3 regions of the Paramixta manurensis genome follow, and region 1 is predicted to be linked to each of the others. Evidence: predicted binding sites of a transcription regulator. Region 1 holds the regulator's gene; each other region holds the start of a gene.
What was found. The regulator LexA, encoded in region 1, represses DNA repair genes until DNA is damaged. The targets are predictions, from matches to a motif close to TNCTGTATGTACATACAGNA.

Region 1 (10,240 bases):
GCGGCGCTGGGGGTATTTTTCGACAACTCCGCCAGATAAGCGAACCCGCCCGCCATTTCCAGTTCGCCCTTTTGCTCCAGCGATTCAGACAACGTAATCAGATCAATCGGCTTACCGGCTTCCAGCAAATGCTGCATTTCACTGAAAATCAGCCGATGCGGGCGGCTAAAAAAATCCTCCGCCACCACGCGTTCGGAGACATTATCCCAGCGCTCATTGTCCAGCATTAGCCCTCCCAACACCGACTGCTCCGCTTCCAGTGAGTGAGGAGGTAGTTTTAGCCCCTCAACCTGGCGATCGCGGGGTTCGTTCGATTTGTTGGTGGGTTTATTTCCTGCCATAGTGAATGCAATACCGAAAATCAGTTGGGAGACGCGCAAGTATACCCGTTTGGCCCGGGCGCGTCCTCTCATCTCTTCTCTAACAGTAACAGGAGTGACAATGGCAAAGCGTGTGCAGTTTCGCCAGCATGGCGGCCCCGAAGTGTTAGAAGTTGTCGAATTTGAACCGAACGCTCCGGCAGAAAATGAGGTACAGGTTGAAAATAAAGCGATAGGTATCAACTACATTGATACTTATGTCCGCGGTGGGCTGTATCCAGTCGCCACCCTTCCCAGCGGCTTAGGTACGGAAGCTGCTGGCATCGTAAAACAGGTTGGCGCGAACGTGACCGCCGTGAAACCGGGCGATCGCGTGGTTTATGCGCATGGCGCGCTGGGTGCCTACAGCACCTTACATAATGTGCCGGTGGATAAAATCGCGCCTCTCCCGGATGCGATCTCTTTTGAACAAGCGGCTGCTTCTTTCCTGAAAGGGCTTACGGTGCACTATTTATTGCGCCAAACCTATGAAATTCAGCCAGATGAGGTGTTTCTGTTCCATGCCGCCGCAGGCGGCGTAGGCCTGATTGCCTGCCAGTGGGCGAAAGCGCTGGGCGCACACTTGATCGGCACCGTCGGCTCTGACGAAAAAGCGGCGATCGCCAAGAGCCACGGCGCGTGGGCGACGATTAACTATCGCCAGGAAAATATTGCGCAGCGCGTTAGCGAGTTGACCGGCGGCAAAAAAGTACGCGTCGTCTATGACTCGGTGGGGAAAGATACCTGGGAAGCGTCGCTGGACTGTTTACAACGGCGGGGGTTAATGGTCAGCTTTGGGAACTCATCCGGGCCGGTTAACGGGGTGAATTTAGCCATTTTGAACCAGAAAGGCTCACTCTATGTCACTCGTCCATCGCTGCAGGGCTATGTCACCACCCGCGAAGAGCTGGCTCACGCCAGTAATGAACTCTTCTCAATGCTCGCCAGTGGAGCAATTAAAGTGGACGTTCCCCGCCAACAGATCTTCGCGTTAGATGAGGTACAACAAGCGCATAAGACGCTGGAAAGCCGCATCACGCAAGGCTCATGCCTGCTCATTCCGTAACGCTAACTATGCGAAAGGGCTTCCCGTAGGAAGCCCTTTTTCTTTTTTATTTATTGTTCGCGCTGTTGTAGGGTCAGCGGCGGTGAACAGGTTTCGACTCAACGAAAACTATCCTGGCAGAAAACATAAGTAAAAAATATGTTTAAATGCGAAAAACAGCTAAGCAATAGTTGAGAGTGTGATCGATTCCACAAAATCATTTTAATAAAAAAACAACCCTTTGATTTTTAAATTATTTTACTATCGACAACAATAAATTTAAGGCGCTAAAAGCACGTGGATAAACCCATTCCGTTTGGTGCCTCACCTTAAAATTAACACGTTAATAACAAACTATGCTGTTACTGCAGCGGGTAATTTATCTGCGACCAGCGCCAACGCCTGCTCGACGACACGCACATCAGCGCCGGGTTTATGGGCATTTTCACTCAGATGACGTCGCCACTGACGAGCGCCTGGAATCCCCTGGAATAACCCCAGCATATGGCGGGTAATATGGCCCAGGTAAGTTCCGAGTGAGAGTTCCCGTTCAATATACGGATACATCGCCCGTACCACCGAAACCGGATCGCACGTCGGTAAAGCGCTGCCGAACAGTTGGCGATCAACTTGCGTCAAAATGCCGGGGTTTTGATAGGCTTCACGCCCCATCATGACGCCGTCGAGATGCTGCAAATGCTGTTGCGCTTCCGCCAGCGTTTTTACGCCGCCGTTAATCGCCATGGTCAGATGGGGAAAATCACGCTTTAGCTGATAAACCCGCGCGTAATCCAGCGGTGGAATTTCGCGGTTCTCCTTCGGGCTTAGCCCGGAAAGCCACGCTTTGCGCGCGTGAATAATAAAGGTGTCGCACTCGCCCTGCTGTGCGACGGTGCTGATGAAGTCGCACAAAAATTCATAGCTGTCCTGCTCATCAATACCAATGCGGGTTTTTACCGTTACCGGTATTGAGACCACATCGCGCATCGCCTTGATGCAGTCCGCTACCAGCGCGGCCTCACCCATCAGGCAGGCGCCGAAACGCCCGTTTTGTACCCGATCAGACGGGCAGCCAACATTAAGATTGATTTCATCGTAGCCACGCTGCTCCGCCAGTTTGGCACATTGGGCCAGCGCCGCCGGATCGCTACCGCCCAGTTGCAGCGCTACCGGGTGCTCTTCTTCGCTGTAAGCCAGATAGTCGCCTTTGCCATGAATAATTGCGCCGGTTGTGACCATTTCGGTGTATAGCAGCGTGTTGCGAGTGAGTTGCCGATGGAAATAACGGCAGTGGCGATCGGTCCAGTCGAGCATCGGCGCCACCGAAAAACGCTGCGCGGAGAAGTGTTGGGTCATGGAAAAAGTAACTCTGTACGATAAGCAAATGACGATATTGTGAGCGATGATAACACAGAGTGGCGCAGGCCCGCGACCATCCAGAACGCAGAGACAGCACTGGATTTCAGGATGAGACGACGCGGGCCTGCCGCGCCGCGCCACCTTGATTAAAAGTTAAAACCAAGCTGCGCCATTGCGCCCCAGGTTTTGTCATTCCCCACCGAGCCACCGAGATCGAGGTGTACGCGATTACTAAACGGTGAAAAACCTAAACCCGCAGTTACCACATTGGCATCGTTTGACTTCATGTCGGCGCGATAACCGCCGCGCAGTTGCAACCAGTCAAGCACACGATACTCCACGCCAACGCCCGCATATTGGCTATCATCTTGTGATTTAAACCGCTTGGTTTGTGTCGCATCAACATCCAGACTGGTGGTTAAACGTTCGGTATGCCAGGATGCGCCCGCCGTGACCAATGGTCGAATTTGGTAGGTATCGTGAAAACCATTGACCGTTTTGGTATCCAAATCGCGTGAAATCAAGTTTTGCCCGCTCAAACCAAACGTCCAGTTTTCTCCCACATCGGTCGACAGACCGGCATCAATGTTGAAACCGGTCTTACTGTTCCTGAACTGGCTATCGGTTACCGAATTTTTATCGAAGTTATAGACGGCAGCGCGATAGTTATACAGATAAGTTTGCTGCAATTTTGGTGTAACACCCAGCGAGACCGGATGCCCGCCAACGCTGAATTGGTGTGCAACCGCGATACCATAATCGGAAACCAGCGCGGCTACGCCGGTTGCGGTAGAGCGCAGACGGTTTTGGTCGCCGGGTAATGGGATAACCGTCCCATCGGCGACGCCTTGCAGATAATCGATGTCGCTTTGCGCCACATTGGTTCGCAAATGTGCGGTGCCATAGGCTTTGGCGACAAACGCAAAGGGTAGCGTTTGATTGGGGATAGTGACCGTAATTGCCGCCCCGGCGGTACCGTTGGCCTTCGCGCCACGTAGTTCGCGTAGCCGGTGCGCCAAGTCGCCCGAGGCCGAGCGTAACTGTTGGAAATCGCCCGGTGACAGATTGGTCAGATCGACGTTATTAATCGCTCGTCGATAATCATCCACGGTGTCACTAATATCATCGATCTTATCCACCATTTTATCTTTATCAGTAAGTTGCACGCCAACCGACGGCAACACAACGCTGACATCATCATCCGGCTGTGCTTTGGTCAACAACGCCGGGTTAGCCAGCGCCGCAGTACCGTAAGTGGAAGAAGCCACCCCGGTGCCGCCCATAGCGTCATTACGCGCATCAAAGTAATTACCGGCAGCAACAGAACTGAATGAGGTTAGCACCAGCGCGGAACAGAATGCAGGCCCAGTGAGCCTGTGAAAGCGATAAATGTATTTTGCCATTTGCCTGACGCCATCCCAATAATCGAGGTTAAAAGAAAACAGGTTAAAAACCACTGTCTGAATCATGCCTGCACAACAGAACTTTCTTTGCTGTGAATTCACTCAATATCATGTGGCTTATCTATAGATTGGCGTTTTTATAATCTGTTATTGGTTACTAATGATGAGAGATGCGATTGTATTGGCGTTGAAAAAAATTGACTCGCTAAGCCTAAGACAAACCTTAGACGGTTATTTTTAGCGCTGCAAACCGGAAAGATTAGGAATTGTACGATTTTTGCCCACGGCAAAGCGGGAGAGATTCAATAAAAAAAATTTATGCGTGGTTTCCGCCTGTCCTGGCTGACGTAGAATTTGGTTTCAGACCTTGCCCTCAAGTGCAGTGTTTTGCCCGATCTGTGATAACATAACATTTCATCAGCGTCCGGAGAGTTATCATGAGCACCAGCCAACCCGAACAGATCCTGCTGCAGGCCGAAAAGCTGTGCCAGCAACGTAATGTGCGTCTAACGCCGCAACGGCTGGAAGTGCTACGTTTGATGTCCGAGCAGAACGGGGCGATTAGCGCCTATGATTTGCTCGATCTGTTACGCGTTTCTGAGCCGCAGGCCAAACCGCCAACCGTCTATCGCGCGCTGGATTTTTTGTTGGAACAAGGGTTTATACATCGCGTGGAGTCAAACAACAGCTATGTGATGTGCCTCCATTTCGACGAGCCGCAACATACTTCAGCCATGTTGATTTGCGATCGTTGTGGGTCAGTTGATGAGCGTCATGCAGAAGGGGTTGAGAAGATATTGCAAAGTCTGGCGGGACAATCTGGCTTCGCGTTACGCCATAGCGTTATTGAAGCTCACGGGCTGTGTGTTTCCTGCTCCGATGTCGAAGCCTGTCAACATCCGGAGAATTGCCAGCACGATCATAATCTGGCAACCAAAAAGCGCGGGCGATAAGCAGCAGGGTTATGGGCGGCACGTTCCATGTGCCAGGGTAGGAGCCTGCCTCTTCCTGAAGAGCGATAATCCAATTTTTTACCAGCGATAATCGCGATTATTCGCTTCCCAATCGCTTACTTCTTTTTCTGCCTGGTCTTTCGCGTATCCGTAACGTTCCTGAATTTTACCGACGAGCTGATCGCGTTTACCTTCTACCACAGTAAGGTCATCATCGGTCAACTTGCCCCATTTTTCCTTCATTTTACCTTTAAACTGTTTCCAGTTACCGCCGGCTTCATCTCTGTTCATAATCGTTTCCTTTAGCTTTTGGGTGATAACAGCTTTGGCTTGTTCCTGTCAGCAACGCTTCGCTGCAAAATAAAACGCTATTTTCTTGCTGACGATAACTTTAACTATAGTGCAAATTACCAACCCTGCCTTAAAATCCAGTTTTTCCATCCAGAAAAGCAGAGAAAGCGGCAGATAAAATTATAAAATAAGAGAAATATCAGTAGGTAAGAGAAGAGTGTGAGGGCGGTAAGAAAATATGTCAGGCATTAAACCAGGTGCCGTGCTGCCAGTGGCGGCGTAACACCCAGCCGAGGGTCAGGCCTCGTAGCGCAAGAAACACCGCTACTGCGAGCCATAAACCATGGTTACCCAGCCACGGCAACGTCAATAATGATAGCCCATACCCGAGCGCCGCCAGGGCCATGCTGTTACGCATTTCACGCCCGCGCGTAGCGCCAATAAACATCCCATCCAACAGGTAACACCAGACCCCAACCAGCGGCAATACCACCTGCCAGACTAGGTAACGGTCCGCCATTACCCGTAATTCAGGTATTGAGGTGAGTAAGGCGACAATCGCACTGCCAAAACAGGCATATATCACTGCGAACAGGCAAGCGACTACGCCCGCTTGCCGGCAGGCAGCTCGCCACACATTGATTAATTGCTTACCGTTGCGAGCGCCCCATGCCTCACCAGAAAAGGCCTCCACTGCATAAGCAAAACCATCCAATGCGTAGGCGGTAAAAGTCAGAAACATCAGCAACACCGCATTAATCGCCACCACATCACTACTAATACGCGCGCCGAGCACCGTCAGCGAGGCGAAGCAAAGTTGTAGTAATAGTGAACGCAGCATAATGTCGCGGTTGAGGCGCAGCAGCCGACGAAAATCCCCTTTCCATCCTTGCCTTAACTGCCTAAGCGTCACGCCACGCAGGCGTAACACATGAATCACCATCAGCACGCCAACCGCCAGTGTGACATATTCCGCAATCGCGGTAGCCGCCGCCGCGCCCTGCACGCCCCACTTCAACCCGATAACAAACCACAAGTCGAGCAAAATGTTCACCAGGTTACCGACAATCAGCAGAATGACTGGCGCACGCGCGTACTGAACGCCAAGTAGCCACCCGAGGATAACCAGATTTGCCAGCGTTGCCGGTGCGCTTAACCAACGAATAGAGATGAATAAATGTGCTTGTTCCAGTACCGCAGGGCTACCGCCAACAATACCGGTCGCTAACTGGCTGAGAGGATTGCGTAATAAGACGAAGAAAAGACCGGCAACCACGGCAATCAGCAAAGGTTGCATCAGGGCGCGCGCCAGTGCGGTTGTGTTGCCCGCGCCAAACGCCTGGGCGGTTAAACCGGTGGTGCTCATGCGTAAGAACAACAGCAACATGAACAGGAAACTGGTCGTCGTAGTGCCAACCGCGACGCCGCCAAGATAAACCGGGCTGTCGAGATGACCAATCACCGCCGTATCAACCAACCCCAGCAGCGGAACGGTGACATTGGAAAGGATCATTGGCAGCGCCAGCCGCCAGAGCTGTTTATCCGTCGCGGTAAAAAGTTGCATTATCGTTTAGAGGCAATGCTCCCGCGGCAGAAACCGGCGAGGAGAGAGGATCAATGCGTCGGCGGCAAAGACCGACGCGTTATCAGATGGCGGTTACAGCCAGTCGCTATTACGGATCACGCCCACCGCCAAACCTTCAATGGTCAGGTTCTGTTGACGCAAGTCGACCACAATAGGCTCAAACTCATTATTTTCCGGCAGCAACTGTACAATGTTACCCTGTTTTTTTAGGCGTTTAACGGTAACTTCATCATCGATACGCGCCACCACCACCTGGCCGTTGCGCACATCCTGCGTTTTATGCACCGCTAACAAATCGCCGTCAATAATACCGATGTCTTTCATTGACATACCGCTAACGCGCAGTAAAAAATCCGCATTGGGTTTAAATAGCGACGGATCAACCTGAAAGCGGCTTTCAATATGCTCTTGCGCCAGCAGAGGTTCACCGGCGGCGACGCGCCCAATCAGCGGTAGCCCCTCTTCCTCTTCCGCCATTAAGCGAATACCGCGCGAAGCGCCGGAAACAATCTCAATCACGCCCTTACGCGCCAGCGCTTTCAGATGCTCTTCTGCCGCATTCGGGGAACGAAAACCCAGTTGGGAGGCGATTTCAGCACGCGTCGGTGGCATACCGGTTTGATTAATATGGTCACGAATCAGGTCATAAACCTGCTGCTGCCTTGCCGTTAACGCTTTCATCCCGCCCCCTGGTTGTTTATACAGTCGCTGTGAGTATATACAGGTATTTACGGATTGAAAACCTAAACGTGGGTAAAAAACAGCGGTTTGTGCATTTTTGGAAGCCTCATCCCAAATGATGCGGCCACAGCAGCATCACCCATACGAAGACCGCCAACAGAATACTCAGCAAGACCGCCGCCGACCCCATATCTTTCGCGCGCCCCGCCAGCGGGTGAATTTCACTGCCAATCCGGTCTACAACCGCTTCAATTGCACTGTTCAATACTTCAATAATAATCACCAGAAATACCGACCCGATGAGCAAGACGCGGGTAATGGCATCAACATCCAGCCAACATGCCACCACGATCGCCACCAGCGCCGCTATCGATTCCTGCCGAAACGCCGCTTCATTTTGCCACGCGGCTCGTAATCCTTTCCAAGAATAACCTGCCGCTTTTATGATTCGCGTCATGCCGGTTACGTTATTTGCCATAATCAGGGAACCCTTTGGAATGTTTAACGTCAATGTGAAGGTGTCGCACACCGTGCAACACAACAGATATTCGAAGCGCTTTCTGGTATGCTTGCGGCGCTTTGCTAACAAGAGGCTTCATGTTGTCTATGTCAGGTTGGCGTAAAATCTATTATAAGTTGTTGAATTTACCACTTACTTTTCTGGTGAAAAGCAAGGCGATCCCATCACACCCGATCGCCGAATTGGGGCTCGATACGTCGCGCCCTATTATGTATGTATTGCCTTATGATTCAAAGGCCGATCTCCTTGCTTTGCGCATGCAATGCCGCCGTTATGATCTTCCCGATCCGCTGGAACCGCTGGAGATTGACGGGACGCTGCTGCCGCGCCATGTGTTTATCCATGACGGCCCGCGTGTTTTCCCCTATTTCGTGCCTAACTTGCAATCGGTCAAACTGTTCCACGACTATCTGGACCTGCACCGCAGTAACGCTGAGTTAGATGTGCAGATGGTGCCGGTTTCGGTGATGTTCGGTCGCGCGCCGGGTCGTGAAATCCAGGGCGAATCGGCACCCCATTTGCGAGTTTTGAATGGCGTACAGAAATTCTTCGCCGTGCTGTGGCTGGGGCGCGATAGCTTTGTACGCTTCTCGCCAACGGTTTCGCTACGCCGTATGGCGACCGAGCACGGCACAGATAAAACCATTGCGCAAAAACTGGCGCGCGTGGCGCGGATGCATTTTGCCCGCCAACGCCTGGCGGCAGTTGGTCCAAGCTTACCGGCGCGTCAGGATTTGTTTAACCGCCTGTTGCAGTCCAAAGCTATCGCGAAAGCGGTAGAAGACGAAGCGCGTAGCAAAAAAATCTCGCACGAGAAAGCACAACAAAACGCCATTGAACTCATGGAAGAGATTGCCGCTGATTTCTCCTACGAGGCCATTCGTCTGACCGATCGCGTGATGGGTTGGACATGGAGCAAGCTCTATCAGGGGATTAATGTCAGCGGCGGTGAGCGCGTTCGTCAACTCGCGCAGGACGGGCACGAAATTGTCTATGTTCCCTGCCATCGCAGCCATATGGATTACTTACTGCTCTCCTACGTGCTTTATCATCAAGGGCTGGTCCCACCGCATATTGCCGCAGGAATTAACCTGAACTTCTGGCCTGCCGGGCCGATTTTCCGCCGTCTGGGCGCCTTCTTTATCCGCCGAACCTTCAAAGGGAATAAACTCTACTCGACCGTGTTTCGTGAGTATCTCGGCGAACTGTTTACCCGCGGCTACTCGGTGGAATATTTCGTTGAAGGCGGTCGTTCACGTACCGGTCGCTTGCTTGATCCGAAGACCGGCACGCTTTCGATGACTATCCAGGCGATGCTGCGCGGCGGTAATCGCCCCATCACATTAGTGCCGATTTATATTGGTTACGAGCATGTAATTGAGGTTGGCACCTACGCGAAAGAGTTGCGCGGCGCGGCGAAGGAGAAAGAAGGGTTCCTGCAAATGGTGCGCGGCCTGCGTAAACTACGCAACCTCGGGCAGGGCTACGTTAACTTTGGCGAACCGTTACCGCTGATCAATTATCTGAACCAACGGGTGCCGGAGTGGCGCGAGGCTATCGATCCGATTGAGGCACAACGCCCGAACTGGTTAACCCCGGCGGTCAATGATATTGCCCAAAAGGTGATGGTACGGATCAATAATGCCGGTGCCGCGAATGCCATGAACCTGTGCGTGACCGCGTTATTAGCTTCGCGCCAGCGTTCGCTCACGCGCGAGCAGTTAATTGAACAGTTGGATTGCTACCTGCAATTACTGCGTAATGTCCCCTACTCGCCGGAATCCACCGTACCGGATGTTACGCCGGAAGCCCTGTTAAACCACGCGTTGGGAATGAATAAGTTCGAAACCGAGCAGGACAGTATCGGTGAAATTATTGTACTGCCGCGTGAGCAAGCGGTGCTGATGACGTATTACCGTAACAATGTGCATCATATGTTGGTGATCCCGTCGCTTATTGCCGCCATCGTGCAACAACATCGGGAAATTTCACATGCCGAATTGCTGCATCAGGTCACCACGCTTTACCCAATGTTGAAAAGCGA
Region 2 (10,240 bases), 1.5 Mb from region 1:
GGTCGCATGAAACCGATAAGCTGATGAATTACATTGAGCAAGTCGAAGGCAAAACCATGCTGTTTGATGCGCCATTGCAGATGAATTTCCACCTCGCCTCCAAACAGGGCGCTGATTATGATATGAGCACCCTGTTTAACGATACCTTAGTAGCCCGCGATGCGTTTCACGCGGTAACCATTGTGGCAAATCATGATACGCAGCCGCTGCAATCACTAGAGGCACCGGTTGAGCCCTGGTTTAAACCGCTGGCCTATGCCCTGATCTTATTACGTGAACAAGGCGTGCCAACCCTATTCTATCCCGATCTGTATGGCGCCAGTTACGACGATGAAGGCGACGACGGCAATAATTGGCATATTGATATGCCAGTGGTGCCAGAACTGGAAGCGCTGGTACAGGCACGGCAACATTATGCGCACGGCGTTCAAACCGACTATTTTGACCACGCGAACTGTATCGCCTTCAGCCGAAGCGGTACTGATGAACACCCCGGTTGTGTCGTCATCATGTCGAATGGCGCGGAAGGTGAGAAAAATGTCGCGCTGGGCGAGGGTTTTGCCGGAAAACAGTGGCGCGATTATCTTGGGCATCGCCAGGAAACAATCAGTTGCGACGAACAGGGTAACGGCATATTTCGTTGCCAGGCTGGCAGCGTTAGCGTCTGGGTTTTAGCCGAACAGTAAAGAGGCGCAGTCGAGCGCATTCAGCGGGGCCAGAGTTCGCTGGCCCTCCATGACATCTAAACGGTTACTTTGCGCCCGCCTGAGCAGGCTCTGGTGATGTTTCAGGTTGCGGCGCCGGGGTGGTCTGCGTTGACGGCGCGAACGTCGCCTGCAAAATCTGCGGCTCAATATTCTGAATCACTTTCGCATCCGGTTGGCTCGCGACCGCATCCAACGCCTGTTGGCATTCAACGGTTAACCGGTCCACTCTCTTTAACGTCAACCCATCATAATGCAGTACGCCGCCTTCGACATTGAGCGGCATCACCCGCAGTTGGCGATTGACGTTCACGTACTGGTCATGGAACAGGGTCAGTTTCCCGGGTTTTGCGATCACGCGCTGCCACTGGCGGCAATCAAGCGTATCGCCTTCCGGGCTAATCACCAGACTTGCCAGTGCATCATTACTCACTAATCCGTGCTGTGGCCCATTGGTTTGCCAGTTACCCTGCAATGTAGCCGGGGCCGGCGTTTTTACCGCCTGCTCATAATCGGTGATTTGCGCGCAACCGCTCAGCGCCAGCGCACAAAGAACCATCAACTTCTTCATATAACATCCCTAACGTTTATCCGTTGGCAGTAAGTTATAATTTTTATCGTGGCTTACGCAAGGCGCATCCCGTTAAACTGTCGGGATTAATCATCTATGGATCGAAATAATGAAAACGCCCGCAGAATATTACGCTATTGCTCGCACCCTGTTTCTCTCCGCGCATCCTGATTTCCGTCAGGCGTTGGGCAAACTTACCGCCGAAGATGCCGCACAGATGGGAATGAGCCTTGAGCAATTACAAGAGGTGCAGGCTGACAGGATCTACGCAGCTTTTCTGCGCGAAAAGAAACAAGATGCGATGCTGTTTTCAATTCAACTTGCCGAGCCGGATAAAGCCGTAGCGGCACAGGCGATTGAAAACTACCTTAAAGAGCACGCTGCCGCGCTGGGCATGACGTGGGAAGAGTTCTGCCGTAAAAACCAGCTATAAATTCTCCCGCCCAAAAACCGGCAAAACCGCAGGCGGATAACATCTGGCTACAAGTTTGACGCCGATGTTTCAGTCAGTAGTCTATCCTTAAAAGTGCCTCATCGTGAGGAACCGACACATTTCTGGTTAAGGAGAGAGCATGTTAGATAAGGCAAAAGACAAAGTTGATGAAGCCCTCGGTGCCGGTCAGGAGCAATTTGGCAAAGCCAGCGGCTCGGCAGAACACGAAGCGAAAGGTAAAGTGCGTAAGCAGCTTGCACGCGGCAGCTATGCCGTAGATGATTTTTTCGAAGCAGTGAAAGATCAGACCAAAAGCTCGCCACTGGCTACGCTGGCAATCGCGGCAGGCATTGGGTTTGTACTCGGTAAAGTTATTGGCCGCAAATAATTAGCGACAATGAGCCCGCGCTGCGGGCTCACATAAGATTAAATTAATCACTGGCTTCTGACATTTCATCCACATAGCGCGTTACCGCCAATAAACGATTAACGTGCGTAAGCAGTAAATCGACATCGGTTTGCAGAAACCCTCCCTGCGAACGTGATGCGGTAACAATAGCGTTCTGTACATTTTCGCCAATACTCTGGGAGTTATCTTTCCCCGCGGTCAGCATCAATGCCGCAATCAATAATGATTGCGCTTCAACCTGCGCGGTTAACTCCTTGGCATCGACATCCATCTTTGCCAGCTTCATTAAAATATCGATAACCAGTTGCTTCATGTTTGTTCCCCGAAATTGCCACGGCTTAAATTAGCACTACTCGTTAACGGTCGAAAGCCCCTGCCTCTTACTCTGCGCACCATCGCGTGAAACCGATAAATTTTTCGCTGACAGCACATTTTATGGTTGCCACTGGGTTTATATCCAGTATGATTACCGTCCCTTGGTACGCCCCTTAGAAGGATAACGCGGCATGTTCGTCGAGCTGATTTATGATAAGCGTAATGTCGCAGGTTTGCCTGGCGCTAATGACATCATTCACCAAGAGTTGGAAAAACGTATTCAACGCGCGTTTCCGAATGCAGAGGTCAAAGTCAAACCCATGCAACGGAATGCTATTGAAACCGATGCCAGTAAAAACGACAAGGCGATTATGGCGAGAATTATTGAAGAGATGTTTGAAGAAGCAGATATGTGGCTGGTGGCCGAATAAGTTAATAGGCCCGCCAGGCAGCGGGCATTTTCGACTTTCCGTCACCGTGCCGATCAGCGCGTTAAACTTCCTCCCTGGCTACCAATGACTTCCTGATACCAGTAGAAGCTTTGTTTGCGCAGACGCGCCAGGTTTCCTTCTCCCCGGTCGTCACGGTCAACATAAATAAAACCATAACGCTTGGACATTTCCGCCTTCGATGCACTCACCAGGTCGATCGGCCCCCAACTGGTGTAACCCAGGATCATGACGCCGTCTTCAAGCGCCTCCGCAACCTGCACTAAATGATCGTTGAGATAGCGAATACGGTAATCATCATGAATACTGCCGTCGGCCTCCACTTTATCCACCGCCCCCAATCCGTTTTCAACGATAAATAGGGGCTTTTGATAACGGTCCCACAACCTATTCAGGAGAATGCGCAGGCCGACAGGATCAATCTGCCAGCCCCATTCCGAACGCGGTAAGTGCGGGTTAGGCACCATATCCAGAATATTGCCGCGTTGACGTTGGTTTAATTCCGCTTCGGCGGTTGCACAACCACTCATGTAATAGCTAAATGAGACAAAATCAACGGTGTGTTTTAAATCTTCGCTATCTTCATCAGCAAAGGTGAGCGCAATGTGGTTTTCGCGAAAATAACGCAGCATATAGCCGGGATAATATCCGCGACACTGTACATCGCCAAAGAACAGCCAGCGGTGGTTTTGCTGTTGAGCTGCCAACACATCCTGCGGCTTACAGCTTAGCGGGTAGGTTAAGCCGCCCAGCAACATATTGCCGATTTTCGCGTCGGGAATAATCTCATGGCAGGCTTTCACTACTCTGGCGCTGGCCACCAGTTGGTGATGGATCGCCTGATAAATCGCCGTCTTACTGCTGTTATCCGCGATACCTACGCCAGTAAGAGGCGCATGCAGCGACATATTGATCTCGTTAAAGGTTAGCCATAGCTTTACTTTATGCTGATAGCGCGTGAATACCGTTCGTGCATAGCGTTCAAAAAAAGCAATCAGCTTACGATTACCCCAACCGCCATAACGCTGCACCAGCGCCCACGGCATTTCATAGTGGGATAAGGTCACTAGCGGTTGAATGCCATATTTCGCTAACTCATCAAACAGCGCATCGTAAAACGCCAGCCCGGCTTCATTGGGCTGTGCTTCATCGCCTTCAGGAAAAATGCGGCTCCACGCAATTGAGATGCGCAGGCAGGTAAACCCCATTTCGGCGAACAACGCAATATCCTGCGGATAACGATGATAGAAATCGATAGCGATGTCTTTGATCGCCCGATCGTTGGCTTGCCGTTCCTTTAACTCACCAAAAATACCGTTAGGTAAAACGTCCGCGGTCGAAATGCCCTTACCATCGCTAAGATAAGCGCCTTCTACCTGATTCGCGGCGATCGCGCCGCCCCATAAAAAATCCTGAGGAAATACTTTCATCATTCACTCCTTGTTGTCATAACTCCGCACGGACGCATCCCGCCGTGCGGTAAAAGGCCTGGCACTTAATCAGACACTGGCTCCTTTTCCATACCGCTAAACCACCAACTGGCGCAGCAAGCCAGCACAAATGAAACCGAGGTGCCCAAAATGGCGCCCCAAACGGTGAGATTAATACCGTCGGGCGGAATCAATTGCGCGAAAGTGAGGATGCTGACCAGACCGGCGGAATAAACGCTGCTGTGGAAATAGCCGACGATGGCGCCGCCAATCGCCCCACTGAGGCAACCGAAAATAAACGGCCGGCGTAGCGGTAACGTTAAACCGTAAACGGCAGGTTCAGTGATGCCAAACACTCCGGCAGCTAATGCGGAACTGGCCAGCGCCCTACGTTTTGCATCGCGGGTTCGCAGCAACACGCCCGCTACCGCCCCCACCTGACCCATTACCGCAGGCAATAACAAGGGCGACAGCGTGTCATAACCCAGCACACTAAGGTTATTGAACATTAGCGGTACCAATCCCCAATGCAGACCGAAAATGACACAGACCTGCCAAATGCCGCCCATCATCGCGCCGGCCAACGGCGGCATAAAACCGTACATGGCCTGGTATCCATTAGCCAGCAATTGGCTAAGCCAAGTAGCAAGCGGCCCCAGCAACAGAATGGTGAGCGGGAACGTGATCATTAGACACAACAACGGCGTAAAGAGGTTTTTCACCACCGCCGGTATAAAGCGATTTAGAAAATGCTCCAGTTTCGCGTTTACCCAGGCGGCAAAAATGATCGGCAACACCGAGGTGCTGTAATTGATAAAGGTGATCGGGAGAGATAAAAACGTCAGCGAAACAGTCTCAGCGGTTAGCGCCTGTTCAAACGCTTGCATCATCAGTGGGTGAGTCAGCGCACCGCCAATCGCCATTGATAAAAACGGGTTACCACCAAACTTCTTACCAGCGGTATAGCCCAGGAACAGAGGGAAAAAATAGAACAATGCATCACTGGCGACAAACCACAGCCGGTAAGTCCCACTCTCCTCTGTCAGCCATTTGCAACTGACCAGCAGCGCCAGCATCCCCTTAAGAATGCCCGAGGCAGCCATGACGCCAAGAAAAGGGGTAAAAATGCCGGAAACCACATCAATAAAGCTGTTTAACAGGTTTTGACGGGGAGTATCGACCACTGTCGGCGTATCATCAGGTTCCGTCTCCGCACGCAGCGCCTGATACACATCATGAACATGATTACCAATTACGACCTGGAATTGACCGCCGCTTTCCACCACCGCCATTACGCCTGGGTCGCTTTTCAACGCACTGGCATCCGCTTTCTGGTGATCGTGAAGCTTGAAGCGTAAACGCGTTGCGCAGTGCACCAGGCTGATAATATTTTGCTGGCCGCCCACATGCTTAAGGATGGTGCGCGCCAAAGTTTGATAATGCATCTCGTCCTTGTCCCTTTGCCTTTGCTGATACGCCCGCCCTGGTTCCAATACCAATTACTCGCCCGGACGTATCATTCATATCGTTGCAAAAGATATCTTCACCCACGCAAAAATGCCGGGTGAAGATAAGCCAGCAGGTCTACTACCGCTTCAGTAAACGCTGATACTGCTCAACCTTCTGCGCCGGCGCGTTCCAGTCGCCATCAATAACGGTATAGATAATATAACCACGCTGTAACCACCCGCTGTCAGTATCCGCATCGGCCGGTTTCAGTATCTCATCGCTTAATATTTGCTGCGCGCGGCCATCGTCCAGCAGTTTGTAATAGTGCTGAGGCACCGGATAAAACTCGTTGGCGACCCATTTAATCCCGTTAATTTTATTTTTTGGCAACGCCGGATAGTTAATACTGAGGCCGGACCCGGCGGGTAATATCGGCTGCCCCGGCTGCCAGTGCTTATTCAGATTGGCGACCAACTCAACGACATGATCCACCGACTCGGGCCAATATTTTTTCGTGCTTGGCCAGCCGTTTTTGGCTTCCTCGTCCGTCAACTTGTAGCCAATGCTGGCGGCGATGGCCGGGTACCCGTAGCGAACCGCGCGCGCAGCGGCGGAAATGGTTCCTGAATTCAATTGCGCGACGCCGGTATTTGGCCCGTCATTCACTCCGGAAATAATCAAATCAGGCGGCGCATCGCGCATCACGCCGAGTAAACCATAATCCACCGCATCGGCGGGGGTTCCCGGGAAGCAGTACTGTTTCTCAGCCACTTTCCGCACATCAAACACTTTATTGGGTTTAAACGTAATCGCCGAACCAATGCCGCTCTGGTTGGTGGCCGGCGCCACCAGCCACACCTCGAACCCGTTTGCCTTTAGCTTACTTTGTAACGCGGTGGTGCCATAAGATTCACAGCCATCATCATTAACCAGCAGGATGCGCATTGGGCGTTCCGCTGCTTGTACCGTGAAACTCAGCGCCCCAATAAGCGCGGTAATAATAAATGTTGCTTTCATCCATGCTCTCCTTGATTAAACATTAGCGTTCGGGATTACAACAATCCCAACTTATATTCGAACCAGAGCGATCCTCCGACGCCTTTTGCCCGGTTAAAACTTCCGTCATGATTAATAGAGGGTGTTTTTTGTCGGGTTAATTTCCAGCTATAGCTCGGACCAAAACCGGCAAAAATATTCAGCCCCTTAATCGCTTGCGGCGCCCACGCAAAAAAGCCGCCATATTCCCATTCATGTAAGGAAACACCCTGATAGCTAACATGGTTGCCGTAATTACCATATACGCCAGCCCGAAGCTGCGGAGAAATTTGATATTGGCTATAAAGATGCACCATTTGTTCACCATCATTAACGTAATCATTTCCTTCGCTGTCCGCCGGGCTATTAAATGTTCCACGCGTATTGCTACCGAAATGCCAGTAAAAATGGCCCAGGCCTTTTTTTATCGATGCAATGGTTTTTGACCAGCCTATTCCCGATTCGCCTTTGCCATATTGATACCCAACCAACCCAAAATAATGACTGGCGTTATGACTAAAACCCCGACTCCCTTCCCATTCACTGAGCCCACGGTTGTAATAGCCAGCGCCACGGAGCAAAATACGGAACTCATCGGCTACAGGAAAAAACCAAGCGGCCTCGATGCCCTGACGCAAAATATAATCTTTACTCTCTCCGATAACCCAGCTCAGAAATTTCCCTTTTTCCGGTTGCCACCGCACATCGCCCGTGGCGATATAATCAATGCGTTTGCGGCTTTGTAACGTATAAAAGTGGCGTTTTTCAGTTTCATCACGCGCTGAAAAACGTGTGACTAACGCCGCTCTGGCTCGTAGTGGGCCAACGCCCGCTTCGCCGCTCACCCCTTCCCAGCTATCCGGCGCTGCCCGACTGGTGGTCACATTCACCATTCCGAACTTCGACAATTGCTTCCATCCGGCATAAAGCCTGAGATAGTTTGCTTCCTGACCAAAGCTCGCTTTAGCGTAAAGCTGCCCAACTTTATTAAAGCCTTCCGCGTGGCCTTTGTTATCACGAACTAAATCCCTACCGGCAAAATACCGATTAGCATAAAGCTTGCTGACGCCATACCAGGAGGCATCAATACCAAACCGCTCCTGTACCCACCCACTACGGAAATCAAGCTGCAGACCTTGCGCCCAGGCAATTTGATCGCCAAACCCTTCATCCGCTAATTGATCGGTCGTATTCACCATCCATACATTTCGTAGTTTTAAATCCAACTGGCTATCACTAAAAAAACCGCCATCCCCAAAACTCATCGCCGATGTTATCGGGCTAAATACGCTCCCTGATAATAAAAAGATAAGTGCATTGATTCGGAATTGTTTATTTTTACGTTTTACCAACATCTTCTTTCACTCCCTGGCTATTACCCTTAACGGCATTTCCTGGTAAAGAAACACCCTACCCCCAATAATGAGTTACTCCGTTAACATTGAGAATATAAAAAGGCAACATCAACCATCCGGCTGCAGAAACTATTCTGCCAAGGACATATCATTATGATTGTGTTATTTACAAAGCTCAATGTGGTGTCAATGCGCGCACCTTATCACTCCGCCGCAAAAGAAAATATCTATTTCACTCACAAAAATCAATTCTGTGATCTTACTCGCGAGTTAATTTTAATTAATGACACAGGTTGCAGAAATCAACTAATAGGTATTCCCGTTAAGAAAATGCGTTATTAAAAATAGCAAAAAGCCTGAATAATAATATTCAGGCTTGAAGGTTTATAGTAAGCAATCTCTGATTCGTTAACGTATTATCGTCTGCGTCAACGATTAGGTTATTTTTCTAAAGCTGCCTCTAATTCATGCCCACGGTTGTCGTTACGCATTAAATATAACGCCACACAAAATAGCGAAATCATAAAGGGCGTTTCATACAGTTCCTCCATTAAGTCCTGGTAACTACGGTCGTAAAGGAACAGGAAAGAAAAATAGCGGTGGTGTTCAACCGTATCCGCGATAAAAAAGCAGATAACGACAATGGCGGCATCCCATAGCGGAAACGCGTCATATTTGAACTTTTGAACAATCTCCCGGCGAATAGAAGGGAAAATCAGCGAAACCACAAGCGCGCCGATTAAAATAACCGAGATAGCGCGGAATAGCAGTTTCGGGCCATCGTGGAAATAATCACGTCCCCAGCTTATCCCCCGGCCAAACAGCGTTAACCACCAGACCAGCGACCATACCCAGAACGCGGTCTGCTGCTGGCTAAATGAGGCGTGCCGCAAATAGTACCAAGTGAAAAACAGCCCAAATAGCAACCAAAGCGATTGAAACGTCTCAATAACTTCAACGGTTTTTCCATGATAGAGCGGAAAATGGAACAGCTCCAGCAGCGGAAACAACACCATCATCACCAGCGATAAGGTGGCGTGCGGATAGTACCTGGTATCAAAATTCATAAAAAAAGGGTTACGTTAAGGTTAAATTAAGGTTCAGCGTATCACCCCTGCGCGCGATAGCGTTTTGCATAATGAGCTTACGCCAAAAACCTTTAGTAACCATCTGTAATTTCGAGAGTTACGCCTTCTCGTTTTACCTTGCTGCGGCCGGTGCTGGCATGGGCGGTAGAAAATTTAAAATGTACCCGCCGGTGCAAAGTAGCCGTAGTTCTCCAGCAACGTCAGAAAACGTTGCCAAAGCCGCGTATGTTTGCGGTGATAAAAAAAGCGGTTCCATGAAGCTGCGGGAATGATTGCCGCTTCGCCGATATTATCGACAACGACCAGTTTCCTGCTGCCATCATGTGCTTGTTTAACCAAGATATTTTTCGGCTTTAGCGACATGGTGACTATTTGGTTCGTTTCGAGGTTTTGTTTGAATGCCACCAGCAATGGTGTCAGCCAGGCAAAATCCGCGTTTTGCTGCGCCTGACGTAAATAAAAATCTAACTCTTTTGAAGGGTTACCATCAAAATCAGTAATTAAATCGTAGGCGTAACCGATACCGAGGTTGGTTTCAACTTCACCATGGTAGCGCGGTAAGTTATCCCAATTTATACAGCGCGCGCCCAGATGACGGTAATAGTTAAGCTCGCGTTTTAGCTCTTTATCGCCGCCGCTCTCCGTTGAATAGACGATTTTAACGCACAGGGCATTATTTTCCGGATGAATATAGCACTCCCTGTGTCGGCCTTTTCCAATAGGCGAGCCTAAGGTAAGTTGCACATTAGCCTCCTTAATCAAGAATACGTAAAGATAAGCAGGTTAATTGTAACTATCGAAACTAAATAAAAGCTCAACGAAAATAATACGTACGCTGCCAACGCGCGCTAGCTCTGGCTTTGCCGCACTTATGGTTAAAAAATAGCGTGAATTGCCGATAAAAAAGGTTACTAATAAAGCTGAAAGCGGTTTGAACGCCAGGCTATGACCCCTGTCAAAACCGCCCGTCCGGCCCGGCGGTAGACTGTGCGTTTTCGATGG
Region 3 (10,240 bases), 1.6 Mb from region 1:
GTTAAAGAAACATCTGCGGAAAAGGAAAATGCGCAGATAGCTAAAGAGAACTGGGATCTGTATTCAAATGAATTACGCCCCTATGAAAACCTATTTATGGACAAAGTGGACGACCTGAACAATACGGATAAATACGATAATCTGGCAGCAGGTACAAACGTCAGCTATCAACAGCAATTTGGTCAGGTCAAACAGGGAACAGCGGATAATCTTGCCGCTTCCGGCGTTGATCCATCAAGCGGAAAATTTCAGTCAGCGATGCAGGATATTACCGGCAATCAGGTGGCTGGCTTAATTGACACAACAAACCGTGCACAGACCAGTCAACAGGATAAGTATGTTGCTGGCCTTCAGGATGTGGCATCGATGGGCTCAGGCCAGAAAGCGGATGCGCTGTCTGGCTTCAGTAATATTGCCGCAAACGCACAGAACAAGGCGCTTCAGGATGCACAGGCAGCGCAGGCAAGCCAACAGGCTACAGCAGGGCTGGTTGGTGCCGGATTAGGGGCTGCTACACGCTGGGGGGCAGGGAACGCCATGAACGGTACATCGCAGCCCTCTTCAGCCAGTAATGGTGTATTCGGAGCATCAGGTAACGATGCTGGTGGGTTGGGTCTTTCAACATCGTATAAAGATTACTGAGGTGATGTATGGGATTTGCTTCCGATACGTATGCCGATATTAACCGGCAACAATATGACGACTGGCGCCAGCGGTTCTATCCGAAGCTGAAGCAACTAATGGACCTGTCAACCAACACACAACTCATGGATCAGCAGTTAGGTCGTGCGACGGATACGGGCCAGCAGGCGCTTAAATCAGGGCTGGTTGGGCAGGCTAATCAGATGGCGCGTTATGGCGTCGCGCAGAATACGAACCCGCAGGATAACAGCCTGGGGCTGAAAACGGCGCTGGCTACTGCTGGTGCCAAAAATGGCATCCGGGATGCAGAGGCCGACCGTCAGATGAATATTTTGACGGGGGGGACGTCGGGTTTACGTCAGCAGTTAAACATTGGTGGCACCGGGAGTAATCAGCAATGAGCTACGGGTTAATTGATGCAGCAGCACAAACGCGCCAACAGGCGCTTCAGGGAATGAATGAGGCAGCGCAGCTTGAGCGAAACCGGGAAACAGCAAAGGACCAGCTTAAGGCGCAGCAAAAGCAGGGACAGATGAATGCCGCAGGCGTCGGTGCCGGGGCTGGTGCGGCAATTGGTGCGACGTATGGTTCCTGGGGCGGGCCAATCGGCGCTGGTGTTGGTGCGGCGGTAGGTCTGCTGGCCGGTTCGTTATTTAAATAACAGGGGGATTTATGGCAGGCACGTTAGGGCTGGCAGATGGGTTCCTTGCGGGGTTTAATACCGCAGATGCGGCAATTAGCCGTAAGCAGGAACTTGGGTTGCGTCAGGCTGCACTGAATCAACAGCAGCAAAACTCAGACCGCAATTTTGGCCTGGCGCAGGAGCAATTTGGGTATAGCAAAGACCGCGATCAACGCAATTTTGATTATCAGAAAGGTCGTGACAGCGAAAGTGATCGGCGCTGGGGTTTAAGTAATGCGCTGGATCAGAAGCGGCTTGGTATCGCACAAGCTGATTTAGGTATGCGTCGTGATGAGTTGAATTACCGGCGGACGCAGGAAGCACGAAGCCAGAAGTTGCAGGAAGAAATGCCAGCAGTTCAGGCGTTTTATAACGGATTGCAAAATGGAAAATTTGACGATGAGGTTTATCAGCAAATTTCCCCGGATAATCCGCTCAACCCGAAACGCTTCTTTGGCAAGGATGCTATAAACACGGTAATGCAGTTTCATAAAGTCATGCCGCAGATACTTGACGGTAAGATGGATTATAACGACCCGCAGGCGCTTAACGTTCTGAACACGGTGTTAAACCCTGAAATTCAACGTGGCATCGGTGAGAAAGATCCGGCAACCGGCAAGACTATCAAGAGCAAAGAACTTGCGCACATTGGCTTCTCGGCAGATGGCAAAGGTATCATACCGACGATAAAGGTCACGTATGATGATGGTTCTACCGCACCGAAACCCATGACGCGTTACGGTTCATCTGACCCAAATGATACTGTGCCGGTTATACCGATTGAGAATGTCTTCAATAAGCTACGCGGATACAGCCAGATGGTCGGTCAGATGAATGACCCGGCGAAAGCGCAGTTCCTTGATAAGATGATTAATCCGGGTAATAAAACTGAAGCGCAGGCGATACGTGATTACCGGAAGGATAAAATAGAAGTCGGGAAGGCGCGCGCGAAGGCGCTTGCAAGTTCGCCTGATGATGAATCACGTGCAGCAGCCGCAGCGCAATTTGATAAACTCGATCAGGATGTAGACAAAACTTATGGCGTTATGTCAGGAGGTGATGATTCCAGTCCTCCTGATTTTGCCTCACTCTACCGGGCAAAAACAGGGAAGGACCCTGATATGAATGATCCGGCAATTAAAGATGCCGCTGCGCAATATCAGCAATATCTTCAGTCACAGCAACCCGCACCGACGGAGCAGAGTCAGACCCAGTCCCTACAAAAACAACCCCAGCCGGACAGCCACACTGCATCACAGTTGCGAGAACTCCGCCGCATGCGCTCTCAACCGTAGAATAGGTGGGCCTGTTCAGGGCCCAATCTAATCAGTGATTACGCTCGAAAGTGTTAGTGTAACTAAAGTAAATTCCTAAAATATCTTTGCGTACTGTATTTTTATACAGTATAAATATACTCACCTCTTCACATAATAAATTCAGCAGGGTGGGTTAATAAAATGGCTGAAAATCATAAAGTTATGTTAGACACATCTGTGTCTCTACTCGAACAGAAATTTGGCAAAGGCATTGTTTATGCGGCGACTAAAGGTAACCAGTGTAAGCAATTAGTTAGCATACCAACCGGATGCATGGGGCTGGATCGGGCACTTGATATTGGCGGGTTACCACTTGGCCGGATTGTGGAAATTTTCGGTCCGGATTCCTCCGGTAAGACGACACTGGCGTTATCAGTCATCAGGCAGGCTCAGCAACTTGGAAAGTCTTGCGCTTTTATTGACTCTGATCGGGCTTTACATACTGCCTATGCAGAAAACTCCGGTATCGACCTCGACAGGTTATTGGTATCCCGACCTGCGACAGGAGAACTGGCACTGGATGTATGCGAGAGCATAATCCGTTCGCGTGCTGCGTCCGTCATTGTTATTGACTCAGTAGCTGCGCTAATTACACGCGGTGAATATGAGGGCGCCATGGGAGATGCGCACGACGGCGAAATAGCGCGCCTGATGTCTAAAGCAATGCGCAAGCTTAGTCCACTGGCTCACCAGTACAATTGCCTTCTGATTTTTATTAATCAGATACGGAACCGACCCGGTGTAATTTACGGTAACCCGGAAGTTACCACTGGCGGTGCCGCTTTAAAGCAATTTGCGAGTATCAGGCTGGACGTTCGCCAGACAAACCAACTGGCGGAAAACAAAACGGTAGTAGCCACAGAGCATCGCGTCAAAGTGGTTAAGAATAAGATGGGTTCCCCATATCGTCAGGCCACTTTTCAAATCTGGTTTGATCACGGTATCTCACACGAAGGTGAAGTGCTCGATCATGCAATGCAAAAAGGGATAGTTCTGCGATCAGGTGTTTGGTACCGGTACGGAGAATTTACGCTCGGGAACAATAAAACATCAGCGATATGTGCGCTAATGCAGCATAAAGAAATCCGGGAAAAGCTTGAGCGTGAAGTGAATATAATTTTTAAGTCAGAAGACTTACACAGCTAAAAAATAGACAGTTGCTTACGGATCACTATGTGAGCTAAATTCGCGAATGATGCCAGGCCTCGCTTTAAAAAGCGGGGCTTTTTTTATGCCTGAAATCCGGAGAATGTAATGGCTGAAGACATGCAGCAATACCGCCCAGAACAACAATCAGATAATGATAACCGGCAAACCCTGAATATCAGCCAACCCGGCGAACGCGAGCCCTTTGATCTGGACGCAGCACTGGAGAAAGCAAAGGCAAAGGTTAATCCTAGCTTAACCAAAGGGGATATAGTTAGAACTGTCGCTGCTGTACCATTTGATGTAACAGAATCGATTGCGCAACTCCCCAAAGGACTTAATGATGTTGCGAATCGCTATGCAACTAGTCAGGAAAATGAGGCCCAAAGTCGTCTTGGTATATCTGACAATGCGATGAACACGATCAAAGGGGTTCGAAATGATATTGCTTCTGGGGTTGATAACACTTTTGGGTCCGTAGGACGATTGGCTAAAAAAGGCTCAGAGGCAATTAAAGAGGGATATTCCGAGGGAGCTAAGCAGGCAGCGGCTTTGCCATTTATCGAAAAGGATGCTGAAGGGGGTTACAAAGTTGGTCCTGGTGCTTTTGATAAAGATGCCTGGATAATTAATGCGACTCCAACGTTGGCTCAAATGTTCACGGTTGCAGGTATTGCAAAATTCGGCGCGTCAAAAGTAGCCAAGATTGCAGAGGATATGGCCTATAAGAGCTTAAGCAGGCAATTACCTGATGAGGTTGCCAGAGCGACAGCGAAAGAAGCGGCACAAGTCGCTGGTGATCGAGCCCAGAAAAAGATATTTGTTGGGGGAATGACAGCATCCGCGCAAGGTCAGGGTGGTATTGATATGCGCGATCAAATAACCAGCCTGCCATTTGATCAACTGATGCAGAGTCCGACATTTCAGAAAGCCTTTGATGATGTCGATACAGATGATGCGTATGCAAATCTGAGCGATACGCAGAAACTGACTATGGCTCGTAATATGGTCGCTGAGCAGGCTGCATCTTCTGTTACTGCCGATCCGCGCATGCTGGCTGTAAATATTGCAGCGGCGTCGTTAGGCGATCATACCTTGTTATCGCTTTTGACCAAAAAAGGAGCGGCTAGTGGTGTACTTTCTGGTGTAGCAACGGGGGCACTTGCTGAAGGAGGAACCGAGTTTGCGCAGGGTGCAACGCAGCAGTACCTGCAAAATCAACAACTGAAAGATACCGCTGGTCAGGACATCGACCCGATGAAAGGGGTGGTTGATACCGGTTTAAACAACGCGCTTTTAGGGGCGGGAATGGGTGCCGCAGCAGGTGCTATTGGTGGTGTTCGCGGGCGTAAAAATAATACTTCAGCGAGAAGCAATGAAGGTGATCCCGCCATCGAATCACCACCGAATGATGAGGGAACAAAGCAAGAAAGCGAGTCTCCAGCCACATCTGATGATGTAACTCCGGTTGCTTCCTCATCACCTACGCCCGATCTTGATACGCCAGCCTACCTACGCAATGACCCCCGCATTCAGGGTTTCGCTGATGACAGCGAGGTACAACAGGCATTAGGACAGGATGCTGCGCCCACACCTGAAGAACTCATCAGGCAGCAAATACAGAACGGCGATCAGGGCTTAACACCAGACGAACAAGCTACCCTGGCGGATGCTGATGCACGACGGCAGGCCAGAATCCCCCGATTACCGGCGCCCGGTGATACAAGTCTGGCCGAGGGTTATCAAATGCCCGGTCCCGTCGCGAATATTGATGAGCAGCAGGCCGGAAGTGGGCCACAGTTTCGTGGTGGTGAGCAAGTCCGTGGTCAGCGGCTACTGCCCCGTGAAGATGAGCCAAAACAGGAAGTTGGTCGCGCCAGCAATACCTATGAAGGTGAGACAGTGCCTGGCGATGCTATCGAAGATAAGAATATCATTTTCCAGCCAGGCAATTCTGACGAATCACAGGCCGGACGTTCACCGGATTTTACACGGGGAGAAACCGCGCCGCAGCGCCAGATGCGCGAATTTACTCAGGCTATGGGCAATGAGAACACGCCCCCCGGCATCTCTGATCAGCGCGTTCGGGCTGGAGATACACCAATCGATCGTGAAACGGCTGCTGTAGCGAAAGGGGCTGTTCCGACGCGATTGCAGTTCTTCAGTCCGGGAAAACCTTTTAGCACTGAGAAAGTCGCGCGTTATTCGAAGTGGGCCAAAATGCCCGGCGCGTCCGTTGAAAAAGTGGAAGGCGGTTATGCCGTTCGACTCCCCGATAAAAGCAAAGCCGCTTCAGTTCCTGCCGATCCTGACCTCAAGTTGTACCAGCCCGGTAAGCCATTCAGTAATGAGCGGGTAGCGCGCTTTTCCAAATGGGCAAAAATGCCGGGTGCCACGATTGAAAAAGTAGGTAACGGTTACGGCGTCCGTCTGCCTTCTGCACAGCCTAAAATTGAGGATTTTGGCGAGAAGCTTCAGGGTGCCGCTAAAGATCGTTGGGGCCAGTTCCGGCAGGCAATGCAGTCAAATAATACGGTGGAAGATATTGGTGCGCAGCCACTGAGTAGAACTTTCCCCCGCCCGGACTACGAAGCCCTTCACGCGGCAGGTATAAGTCATAAAGGGTTATCGATGGTTGCTGTTTTTCGCTCAATGATCGGCACCAAACCTACCATGCCGGGTCGTGTGAAACGATGGGCTGAACAGGCACATGAATTACGTGAGATGGCGAATGAAATACTGGACGGTAAAGTTGATCCGGATGAGATGCACCGTTTGTATGCAACGAATCCAAAGTTGCGCGACATCACTGATACGCTCGATTTGATGGCGAAACTACCCGCCGGGCAGGTTGAAGAAGCCTCACGCTACCGACTCCGCACGCATCACTATTCAATGTATAACGGCACCGATTACAGCAAATCAGGTGGCAAGACGATTTACGAACTTGAGGATCTAAAAGGTAAAAGTGTTCGTGGCGTTTCCGACGAGACTAAGGAAGGAGCGATTAAAAAAGCCGTCGCATATGTTAACCAGTCAACCAGCAAAGATGGCGTGAGCACAGTAAAGCAATCGAAACTCGAGATATACAGAGACCGGCATACGGGCGAACGATTTATCGCATATAAGGGTGCGACTGGGCTGGTGCCATTAAAATCAGGTTTTAAGGACGCTACTGAGGCACGCACCTATCTCAATGAAAACCGGGATGAGCTGGAGAAGAAGCTTTCCTCAATGCGTGAAACCTCCCGGACGGAGCAGCGAAACGCAGAGAACCGTAAACGAACCGGCCCGGCAGTTCGTGACAGTGCTGCAACACCAGAAAGTTTCACCGAAAAATTCGGTTTCCGTGGTGTTCAGTTCGGGAACTACGTTGAGGGTGCCCGCCGGCAGAAAGAATTAAACGAAGCCTATGATGCACTGACAGATATGGCTGATGTACTCAACGTACCCACCCAGGCACTTTCACTGAATGGCAATCTTGGGCTGGCCTTTGGCGCGCGCGGTCGTGGCGGGCTGAATGCTGCAAAAGCGCACTATGAACCCGGTCAGGTCGTGATCAACCTGACAAAAGGTAATGGTTCCGGATCGCTGGCGCATGAATGGTTCCACGCGCTTGATAATTTCTTCGGCCAGAGTGATGTTGGCCGCGATGGAGAGGTTAAGAGTGGTGACAACTTTATGTCGTCATCACGTCGGCGCGCGAAGGTTATCCGGAACGGACGTTTTGTTGATGCGGAGCATCCTGTACGACAGGAAGTATATAACGCATTTCGCGGGGTTATGGACGCGATTGATAACAGCGGTATGGTTGGCAGGGCGCGAAATCTTGATTCGGTACGCAGTAAAGCCTACTGGTCAACCAACGTCGAGCTGGCAGCCCGTGCCTTTGAACGGTACATGCTTGATAAAACTCAGGCTAAAGGCATTGATAACGACTACCTGGTTAACATCTGGAAAGGCGATGAGGCTAACGCCTCCGATACTTACGCATACCCTACCGATAAGGAACTGAGCGGCGGAATCCGTCAGGCATTCGATCATCTTTTCGCAACGTTGAAAACCCGGAAAACGGATCGGGGCACAACCTTTTATTCCCGATACGGTGGTGAGGATATTGGCGATGGAAATATCATTACCCGCGAAGGTTGGGAACCGGGTGTTGATAAACCAGCGCGGGGTTTAACGCGCCACGTTGCACAGGTCGCCGCCGACGGATTTGTTAAAAAAATGAACGGCGCAGCTAAGATAAAAGTGAAAGTCGTTCAGTCTCAGGATGAGGCAGCGGCCATGATGCCGAATGGTATACCGAAGGAATATGGCGTGGTGCATGCCATTTACCAACCTGAACTTAGTCGCGTTATCGTCGTTGCAGATAATATCCCCACACTTAAGGATCTGAACGCGAAGCTGCGTCACGAAATCCTCGCACACCACGGGCTTGCATCAGTAATCGGCGATGTTGAGTACGACCGTATCATTCGTGTGCTTCATCAGACGCGGCAAAGCCCTAATAAAGCAATTCAGGAAGTATGGGGCCAGGTTGACCGGTCATACAAAAATGAGTCGCTCGAAACCCAGGCTAACGAGTTTCTGGCTCACATGGCAGAGAATACCAGTATGTCGAAATTCGGTGCAGTGTATGACCGTATCGCAGGTGTACTGGTAAATGCGTTAAGGAAAGCGGGCCTGATTAGTCAGAACATTACGCCAGTCGAAGTGCGTAACATCCTTCGTACCATCGCAGGGCGGTTTAAACGCACGGCAATGCATGCAGACGAGCAACCGGGTACGCGAGAGTTTGAAGATACCTTTTCGCGGGCTGACGCGCTTTATTCAAAGGGCAATGACGATGTTGATCCGCTGAAACCTCTGCCACATGAGGCTGAACAGTACCGTACCGATCTGGATAAAGCCATGCGGTCGCTCAAGTCAGGTGAAATAAGCATCAAGATTGGACGAACGCCGCCGGTGCTGCGGGCGATGGGCGCGCCGAATCTGGATATGGTTATTACTCGCGACACAGTGCGTAAAGCCAGCAACGGCGCGAAGCATGATGTACCGATGGACGTAATTGAACGTCTTCCAGAGTTGTTTCATGATCCAGAAGCCGTCTTTGAATCAAAAACCAAAGACAACGCTGCTTCTGTGTTACTCAGCGCCAAGGATACCACTGGCCGTCAGGTGATGGCCGCCGTCCATATGAATATTGAGTCAGGACGTATGGTTATTAACCGAATCGCCAGCGTGTATGGGCGCGAGGCGAAGCAGTACCAGAACTGGATTGATGAAGGGCTACTGCGTTACCGTAGAAACAAAAAAGAAAACCCTGATAACCCTCATTCACAGGGGCTTCAATTGCCCAAGGAGGAGCGTTCTTATCAGGGTTCTGAGCCTTCATCTGGTACGACCCAAGGGCTGCAATTGCCCCAGCGTGGTTCACCAGATGTCGGTTCAAGCCAAAATATACTCACTTCTGCGGATATTCGCAAGAACAAAACGTTTTACTCCCGAGCCGCAGCGCCTGCTATGGATGATGTGATCAACCGTAAAATGGGGTTTCGTCGCGAAACCGGTTGGTTCGACAAGGCAAAAACCTTTTACGATACGTTCAACGGCAAGGATAAGGCTGCGAAGAAAGCCTGGTTGTCAGATTCAATGCGCCAGCTTAATACGCGCACGTTTGACGGACTGGCTCCAATCAAGTATGCCGAAGACGAAGCCGGTAAGTCACAAGCGGAGAGTTCGGCATACGTCGCGGCACGCATGGCAGCAGGTTCCGGTTCGGTCACCGCAGCAACGCTGGAGCACGGCCTGCCTCAATACAACGCTAAAGAAGGCGTGATTGAGCGTAAGGCAGGAACTACCAAAGCGGATTCGTTAATGGGCGTGCTTGACGGTCTCGGCAACCACCGTGAGGACTTTTTTAAATGGATTGCCGGTCACCGCTCTGAACGGCTGATGAAGGAAGGGCGCGAAAACCTGTTTACCGCACAGGAAATCGACTTCATGAAGTCGCTCGATAGTGGCCGGGAAAAACTCTTTGCCGATCAGAAAGCGAAGTACGACGCCTTTATCAAATCGATTATGGATCTCCAGCAGGATATGGGATTAATCGATCCAGAGAGCAGGGCGCAGTGGGAAGATGCCTGGTACATCCCGTATTACCGCGAAACGGAGGATGGTGGCGTACGCGGCCCGTGGTCAACACGAGGAATTGCGAACCAGAGAAGCACAGTTCGCCAGCTTAAAGGCGGCGAGCAAAATATAAAAGACCCGGTTGAAAACCTGTTTAATTACGTTTCTAAAGCTATCGATTCCTCAATGAAAAATGAGGCTATGCGTCGGACAGTCGTTAACTTAGCTGATACTGGCATGATTGATGTTATCGAATCGCCTAACAAAATCGATTATCAGCAAATTGGCAAAGGTGTTGCGAAGGTCTTCATCGACG

Region 2: a site for LexA is predicted at 2,561-2,580, ahead of PMPD1_RS13315 (DinI-like family protein). Genes of this name have one in related genera too.
Region 3: a site for LexA is predicted at 2,711-2,730, ahead of recA (recombinase RecA). Genes of this name have one in related genera too.

The regions. Positions count from the first base shown of each region.
Region 1 is NZ_CP054212.1:4,216,804-4,227,043, forward strand. It holds gene dnaB (replicative DNA helicase) at 1-341, opposite strand, end outside; gene PMPD1_RS20315 (quinone oxidoreductase) at 442-1,425, shown strand; gene dusA (tRNA dihydrouridine(20/20a) synthase DusA) at 1,759-2,760, opposite strand; gene PMPD1_RS20325 (conjugal transfer protein TraF) at 2,910-4,166, opposite strand; gene zur (zinc uptake transcriptional repressor Zur) at 4,604-5,119, shown strand; gene PMPD1_RS20335 (CsbD family protein) at 5,198-5,410, opposite strand; gene dinF (MATE family efflux transporter DinF) at 5,652-6,974, opposite strand; gene lexA (transcriptional repressor LexA) at 7,068-7,676, opposite strand; gene PMPD1_RS20350 (diacylglycerol kinase) at 7,783-8,154, opposite strand; gene plsB (glycerol-3-phosphate 1-O-acyltransferase PlsB) at 8,283-10,240, shown strand, end outside.
Region 2 is NZ_CP054212.1:2,737,292-2,747,531, forward strand. It holds gene amyA (alpha-amylase) at 1-686, shown strand, start outside; gene yedD (lipoprotein YedD) at 751-1,275, opposite strand; gene PMPD1_RS13300 (DUF6388 family protein) at 1,385-1,708, shown strand; gene PMPD1_RS13305 (CsbD family protein) at 1,848-2,096, shown strand; gene iraP (anti-adapter protein IraP) at 2,140-2,430, opposite strand; gene PMPD1_RS13315 (DinI-like family protein) at 2,624-2,863, shown strand; gene PMPD1_RS13320 (glycoside hydrolase family 1 protein) at 2,917-4,311, opposite strand; partial or broken gene PMPD1_RS13325 (PTS transporter subunit EIIC) at 4,395-5,756, opposite strand; gene surE (5'/3'-nucleotidase SurE) at 5,899-6,777, opposite strand; gene PMPD1_RS13335 (OprD family outer membrane porin) at 6,813-8,150, opposite strand; gene PMPD1_RS13340 (hypothetical protein) at 8,591-9,217, opposite strand; gene yrbL (PhoP regulatory network protein YrbL) at 9,392-9,982, opposite strand.
Region 3 is NZ_CP054212.1:2,576,675-2,586,914, reverse strand. It holds gene PMPD1_RS12460 (hypothetical protein) at 1-642, shown strand, start outside; gene PMPD1_RS12455 (hypothetical protein) at 651-1,043, shown strand; gene PMPD1_RS12450 (bacteriocin) at 1,040-1,303, shown strand; gene PMPD1_RS12445 (hypothetical protein) at 1,402-2,619, shown strand; gene recA (recombinase RecA) at 2,782-3,786, shown strand; gene PMPD1_RS12435 (LPD38 domain-containing protein) at 3,895-10,240, shown strand, end outside.